Pelodictyon luteolum DSM 273: one gene and its partner. The protein of the gene in region 1 interacts with the protein of each later gene in a pairwise test. Links are inferred from orthologs where the notes say so. Each region holds a gene or a part of one and is shown in the gene's direction. Other genes may lie near its edges.

The links.
Region 2: the proteins of ruvC (region 1) and ruvA interact in binary tests that used the Escherichia coli proteins (3 or more experiments, as listed by UniProt). The link is inferred for Pelodictyon luteolum DSM 273 from one-to-one orthologs.

Annotation. Positions count from the first base shown.
Region 1 is NC_007512.1:1,841,491-1,844,777, reverse strand. What follows is about bases 19-2,988. They hold ruvC (crossover junction endodeoxyribonuclease RuvC), read left to right. Parts: upstream 19-1,200; coding sequence 1,201-1,776; downstream 1,777-2,988. Other genes in these bases: PLUT_RS08480 (bifunctional UDP-3-O-[3-hydroxymyristoyl] N-acetylglucosamine deacetylase/3-hydroxyacyl-ACP dehydratase), read right to left, coding at 2,421-2,988; PLUT_RS08485 (CDP-alcohol phosphatidyltransferase family protein), read left to right, coding at 1,779-2,333; PLUT_RS08495 (YebC/PmpR family DNA-binding transcriptional regulator), read left to right, coding at 446-1,198; pheA (prephenate dehydratase), read right to left, coding at 19-266. Also shown: more of pheA, read right to left, coding at 1-18; more of PLUT_RS08480, read right to left, coding at 2,989-3,287.
Region 2 is NC_007512.1:1,967,239-1,970,357, reverse strand. Bases 318-3,119 are described here. They hold ruvA (Holliday junction branch migration protein RuvA), read left to right. Parts: upstream 318-1,318; coding sequence 1,319-1,921; downstream 1,922-3,119. Other genes in these bases: PLUT_RS09080 (bifunctional folylpolyglutamate synthase/dihydrofolate synthase), read left to right, coding at 1,932-3,119; rpsT (30S ribosomal protein S20), read left to right, coding at 1,002-1,277; glmM (phosphoglucosamine mutase), read right to left, coding at 318-767. Also shown: more of glmM, read right to left, coding at 1-317. UniProt on the Escherichia coli protein: The RuvA-RuvB-RuvC complex processes Holliday junction (HJ) DNA during genetic recombination and DNA repair.

The DNA of each region.
Region 1 (3,287 bases):
GGAAGGCCGAGCAGGCAGTGCTCCACTTTTACGAAGGTTTCGGCGGCAATCACGACCGGATGCTCGAGCAGGAGGTCGTAATTGCGGTGGATGCTTCCCCCGAGCGAGTTTTCCATGGGAATGACTGCGAAATCCGCACGGCGGTCCTCGACGGCCGAGAACACCTCCTCAAAGGAGTTGCATGGATAGGGTCGGCCAAGGCGGAGCGCGGCGATTTCACTATAGGCCCCGGGCTCACCCTGATAGGCGATCATCAGGTTTGTCATTGATTTTTCTAGTGATTAACTTGCACGTAAGCGGGCAGATTTGGTTTTATTTAAAGAAAATAAATCTATTATCATAGGACGGGCGCCAGAAGCCGCCCCGGCTGCCCATCCGAGAGGCGGGCGCATACCCTCCGCGGCCGAACCAGTCTTCAGGAACAACCACTACAGCAGTTTGCATTATGTCAGGACACAGTAAATGGGCGACCATCAAGAGAAAAAAGGCGGTCACCGACCAGAAACGGGGGAGCCTGTTCACCAAGCTGGTCAAGGAAATCACCATAGCGGCCAAGATGGGCGGAGGGGATCCGTCGGGCAACCCCCGGCTGCGCCTTGCCATCGATACGGCACGCTCGAACTCCATGCCGATGGACAACATCCAGCGGGCCGTCAAGAAAGGAACCGGCGAGCTTGAGGGGGTCATCTACGACGAAATAACCTATGAAGGATATGGCCCTGCAGGCATCGCCCTCATCATAGAGACCGCGACGGACAACCGCAACAGGACGGTCGCCGACCTACGCCACATCATGAGCCGCAACAACGGCTCTCTCGGTGAAAGCGGCAGTGTGAGCTGGATGTTCCAGCGCAAGGGAAGCCTTGAGGTCCCCGTGTCGGCGGCCAGCGAAGAGGCGCTGATGGAAGCACTGCTCGAGGCGGGTCTCGAGGACCTCAGCAACGACGGCGGCGAGACTTATACGGTCATTACCGACGTGCGCGACCTTGAGGCAGCTAAAAAGGCGCTCGAGGAGCAGGCGATAGCCTTCGAAAACGCAAAAATGGATCTCATTCCGGAGAACTACATTGAGCTCGAGGCCGAAGACGCCCGCAAGGTCATCAAGCTGATCGATGCGCTGGAGGAGAACGATGACGTTCAGGCCGTCTACAGCAATATGGAGATCAGTGAGAGTGCAATGAACAGTCTGGAAGACTGAGTATGATCGTGCTGGGGATTGATCCGGGGAGCCTCAGCACCGGTTACGGGGTGGTGTCCACGGATGACGGGCGGTACCGACTGCTCGAATGCGGCGTTCTGCGCCTCAATCCCGGAAAAAGCCACCCGGCACGGATCGGAGAGATTTTCGAGGCGCTTGACTGCCTCATCAGCCGGGTTCAGCCCGGACGATTGTCGATCGAGACGGCGTTCGTCGGCAGGAACGTACAGTCAGCCCTAAAGCTCGGCCAGGTCAGGGGGGCGGTCATCGCTCTTGGAGTGCATCGCGGCCTTATGCTCCATGAGTATGCCCCACGTGAGGTGAAGCTGGCCGTTACCGGTCGCGGCGGAGCCTCCAAGGAACAGGTTGCCGGCATGGTCACCGCCATGCTCGGGCTCGGCTCCGTGCCGAAGCCGCTTGATGTAACCGATGCCATCGCTCTGGCGCTCTGCGACATGCTTCGCAACGAGGGCAACGTATCGCTGCCGAAGGCAAAGGGCTCATCCCGAAGGGGGAACGGCTGGGCGGAATTCGTCAAAGCCAGTCCCGATCTGGTTGTTGAACCATTAAAGCATTAGCCGTGCAGGGGCATATCTTCAACATACCCAATGCGTTGAGTTTCCTGAGGATCCTTCTGATCCCCTGGTTTCTCTGGTTCTTCCACACAGGGCGGACCGACATCGCCATTGTCATCATGATCGTCGCCGTGCTGTCCGACTGGTTCGACGGCCAGGCCGCCCGATGGACCAATGAGGTCTCGGAGATGGGAAAGATCCTTGATCCTCTGGCCGATAAACTCTGTCTGGCCAGCGTGGCGCTCTATTTCCTCTGGGTCGGCGAACTGCCCCTATGGTTCGTTCTGTTTGCCGTGCTCCGTGACCTCTTTATCTTCGCCGGCGCCGCCTGGGTGCGTCACCACCATCAGGTGGTGACGACCTCGCTCTGGCCCGGGAAGTGGGCGGTGGGGTTCGTTTCGATGCTTTTCATTTCGATGGTATGGCCGCATCCGGTCTTTGAGCTCTGGCCTGTCAGGGAGTTTTTCCTCTATCTCTCCACCCTCATGCTTCTCTACTCCTTTATCCTCTACTGCATCCGCTTTTACCGTATCCACCACGGCCTTGAGTACAAGGCCTGAGGCGGAGTTCTTCAGTCAGTAAAAAAAAGGCCCCCGTGCTGAACGGAGGCCATTTTCTTTACTGACGAAGGGTTGCAGTTCCTCTCCTCATTTCTTCTCTGCAGGCTTGTCCATGACCGTAGCCATCAGCGAGGCTTCGCAGACAAGTTCGCCGCGGACGAACGCCTTGGCGTCGAACTGGCAGACGCTTCTGCGCATGTTGGTCATGACGGCTTCAATGACGAGAGTGTCGCCGGGCAGCACCGGTTTGCGGAACCGGGCCTTGTCGATCGCCATGAAGTAGACCACGCTCTCCTTGGTGTTGTTTTTGCCGTTGAGCATCATGATGCCGCCGGTCTGGGCCATTGCTTCGATGATGAGTACGCCCGGCATGACCGGGTTGCCGGGGAAGTGGCCCTGGAAGAAGGGTTCGTTCATCGTGACGTTCTTGATCGAGACAATCTTTTCATCAAGCTTGAACTCGACGATCTTGTCTATGAGCAGGAACGGGTAGCGGTGCGGCAGGATATTCTGGATCGCATTGATGTCGAAGATTACGCCGGCTTTCTTTTCGTGCTGATACTGGCGGGCGAGCTTGTTGCGGTCGGCGTATTTCTTGAGCTGGCGGACGAACTCCACGTTTGAAGCATGTCCGGGGCGTGCGGCCAGCACCTGCGCTTTTACCGGCATGCCGAGCAGAGCAATGTCTCCGAGCAGGTCCAGCAGCTTGTGGCGCGCTGGCTCGTTTGCGAATCGCAGCTCGCGGTTGTTGAGGATGCCGTTCTTGCCGAGGACGAGGTGGTCGCTTTCAAGTCCGAGTTTTTCTCCCAGCGTCAGCAGCTCGGTTTTCTCCATCTGCTTGTCGATGATGACGACGGCGTTGTCGACGTCTCCGCCCTTGATGATCCCCTGATTGGCCAGCGTTTCGACTTCGCTGAGGAAGCAGAATGTGCGGGAGGGGGAGAATTCCGTCAT
Region 2 (3,119 bases), 130 kb from region 1 along the record:
TCGACATCAGGGTCGACGACGAGTGCGAAGTCGGCACCCGATTCCTTCAGGGCTGCGATGCTCGACTGCAGGTTCTCTTCAATGGGTTCGGGGTTGCGCGGGAAGATGCCGGTTCCGCCGCAGGCTACAGGAATGATTTCCTTGACGCCGAGCTGGCGGCAGAGTTCGGGGACGATTGAGGCGCCAGCGCCTTCGACGCAGTCGACAAGCACCCGGAACCCTTCTTTTTTGATGGCTTCGGGGTTGATGAAGGGCAGCCGGAGGATCTTTTCGATATGGAGGCCGTCATGGCGGCGGCTTTCGCTGATGGTCCCGATGGCGTCCCACCCCGCACTTTCCGGCGCGTCTTCAGCAGCAATCCGGAGCAGTTCCTCTACTTCGGCGGCGTCTAGGAACTCTCCGCGGCTGTTGAGCATCTTCAGCGCGTTCCACTTGACGGGGTTGTGCGATGCGGTGATGATGAGGCCTCCGTCGGCACCTTCCTCCGTGACGGCAAGCTCCACGGTCGGGGTAGTTGCTACCCCGATGTCCAGCACATCGCATCCGGAGAGGGCAAGGGCGTTCTCGACGAGGCCGAGGATGGCGGGGCCTGTCGGCCGTGTGTCGCGGCCGATGACGATGCGGGCTTTCCCCTCAGTCTTTCCCCGGCGGACCCGGTCGGCCGAGATCCATCGGGCAAAGGCCATGCTGAATGCTGTGAGGTTTTTCGGGGTGAGGCTTTCGCCTACGACACCCCTGATGCCGGAAACGCTGATCATCAGGCTCATGCGGAGGAGAGATATGGGTTGCGTCGGGAGCTGCTTATTTCTTTATGTATGCGGGTGTTGCCGTGCCGGTGGACGTTTTGGGCCAATATAAGAAAAAAGAGGGGATGGGTTTTTGATTTTTTGCATGCTTCTGCTATATTACATGCCCTTTGTTATCGGGTTCCGGTGTGATGCCGGGATTCAGGTGGACACCCGGGTTTCGTTACATCAATTTTCATCAAGAGCGATCGATTTATGCCTTTACACAAGTCGGCTGAAAAAAGACTGCGTCAGTCTGAAAGAAGGAATGCCAGGAACAGGGCTCGCAAAAAAGAGCTGAAGACCCTGATCAAGAACATGCAGAAACTCATCGAGGCCCGTGCAGCCAAGTCCGAGGTCGAGTCTGCCTACCGTTCCGCCGTCCAGAAGCTCGACCGTCTGGGCGTGAAGAGCTACATCCACGCCAATAAGGCATCGCGCAAGAAGTCGCAGCTTACACGCCTGTTCAACGGCTACGCCGAGGCCGAGTAACCCGCGTCCGGCCCTCCGGGGCCGGGCTTCCACTGTCTTCCATGTACGCATATTTCCGCGGCAGGGTCGTTTCTGTCCTGCCTGAAGAGGCGGTTCTCGAGGTATCGGGCATTGCATACCGGTTCCTCATTTCCACCGGCACTTCCCGCAGCCTTCCCCAGGCGGGCAATGAGGCCATCCTCTATACGCATCTTTCCGTCCGGGAGGATGCTCTCCAGCTCTACGGTTTTTCAAGTGAAGAGGAAAAGCAGCTGTTCCGCCTGCTCCTCCTTGTCTCCGGCGTTGGCCCGAAGCTCGCCCTTGCAGTGCTTTCGGGGCTTCCGGTCGCGGAGGTCCATGAGGCCATCCTCGCCAATGCGCCTGAACGACTGTTTGGCGTGACCGGCGTCGGCCGCAAGACGGCGGCGCGCATCATCCTCGAACTGCGCGACAGGATTTTGAAGCTCTCTCCTCCAGGCGCCGCCGCCACTCCGGCCGGCGCGGTTCAGTGCGGAATACGAGAGGACGCCACAAACGCCCTTCTGACACTCGGCTTCTCCCGAACTGCTGCCCAGCAGGCGGTTGCAGGGGTGCTTGAAGCGAACCCCGGCGGGAGTGTCGAGGATGTGGTGAAGTCGGCACTGCTTGCTATGCATAACCGTTAGCCGTTACCCCGTGACCTACCAGGAAACGCTTGATTTTCTGTTTCCCCTTCACCGCTTCGGCATCAAACCGGGCCTCGAGCGGGTGCGCATGCTTCTCCAGGCAGCAGGCTCGCCCGAGCGCAGTCTCGGCATGGTGGTGCATGTGGCGGGAACGAACGGGAAGGGAACGGCCGCATCGGCCATGGCATCGATGTTCACGGCTGCGGGGAAGAAGACGGCGCTCTACACTTCTCCACACCTTGTCGACTTCACTGAGCGGATACGGATCGACGGACGGAGGATCCCGGAAGATGCTGCCGCCCGTTACGCCACCCTTTTGAAGCCTGCCGCACTGGAGCATCAATCGACGTTTTTCGAGGTGACGACAGCCATCGCCTTTGCCTGGTTCGCCGACTGCGGTGTGGAGGTGTCGGTGCTTGAAACGGGGATGGGCGGCCGGCTGGATGCGACGAACGTGGTTGAGTCCGACTATGCGGTGCTCACCAGGATCGGACTTGATCATACCGAATGGCTCGGCTCCACGATCAGTGCCATTGCCGGGGAGAAGGCGGCCATCATCAAGCCCTCCTCCCGGGTGTTCACCTCAATCAATCCCGACGCTGACCCCGGTCAGTCGGAGGCGTTCGGACCCGTCAGGGATGCGGCACAGGGGTGTGGCGCTCCGCTGCAGGTGGTGGGGCGGGATTTCAGTTTCGGGGGTGTCGTGGCTGAGCCGGGGCTGCTGCAGCTGGATGTCGTGACTGCCTCCTGTCACTATAAGGGGCTCAGGGTCCCTGTGACGGGTGCGTTCCATGCGCCGGGTATCGCGACTGCGGTTGCGGTGGCTGAAGACGCCGGCGTGGGGCCGGAAGCGGTGCGGGAGGGGCTCGACGCGCTTGCTTCGACAGGCTACCGCGGACGCCTTGAACTTCTGGGACACCGGCCGGACACCTTCCTCGACGTGTCGCACAATGCCGACGGCATGAGGGCCACCGTCGATGCCCTCATGCCGTTTCTTTCCCGGTACCGGGACGCCCGGGTGCTCTTCGGTCTTGTTTCCGACAAGGATTCGGAATCGATGATCAGGGAACTCATGCGGCTCCGGTGCCGGTTCGCCACTACCGGACTTCCGAGTGAGCGGGGTGTTGCATCTGAAGAACTGGCGGAAATATGCCGCGGCCTAGGGGCTGAAGCGGTCGCGTTTTCCTCGCCGCCCGAG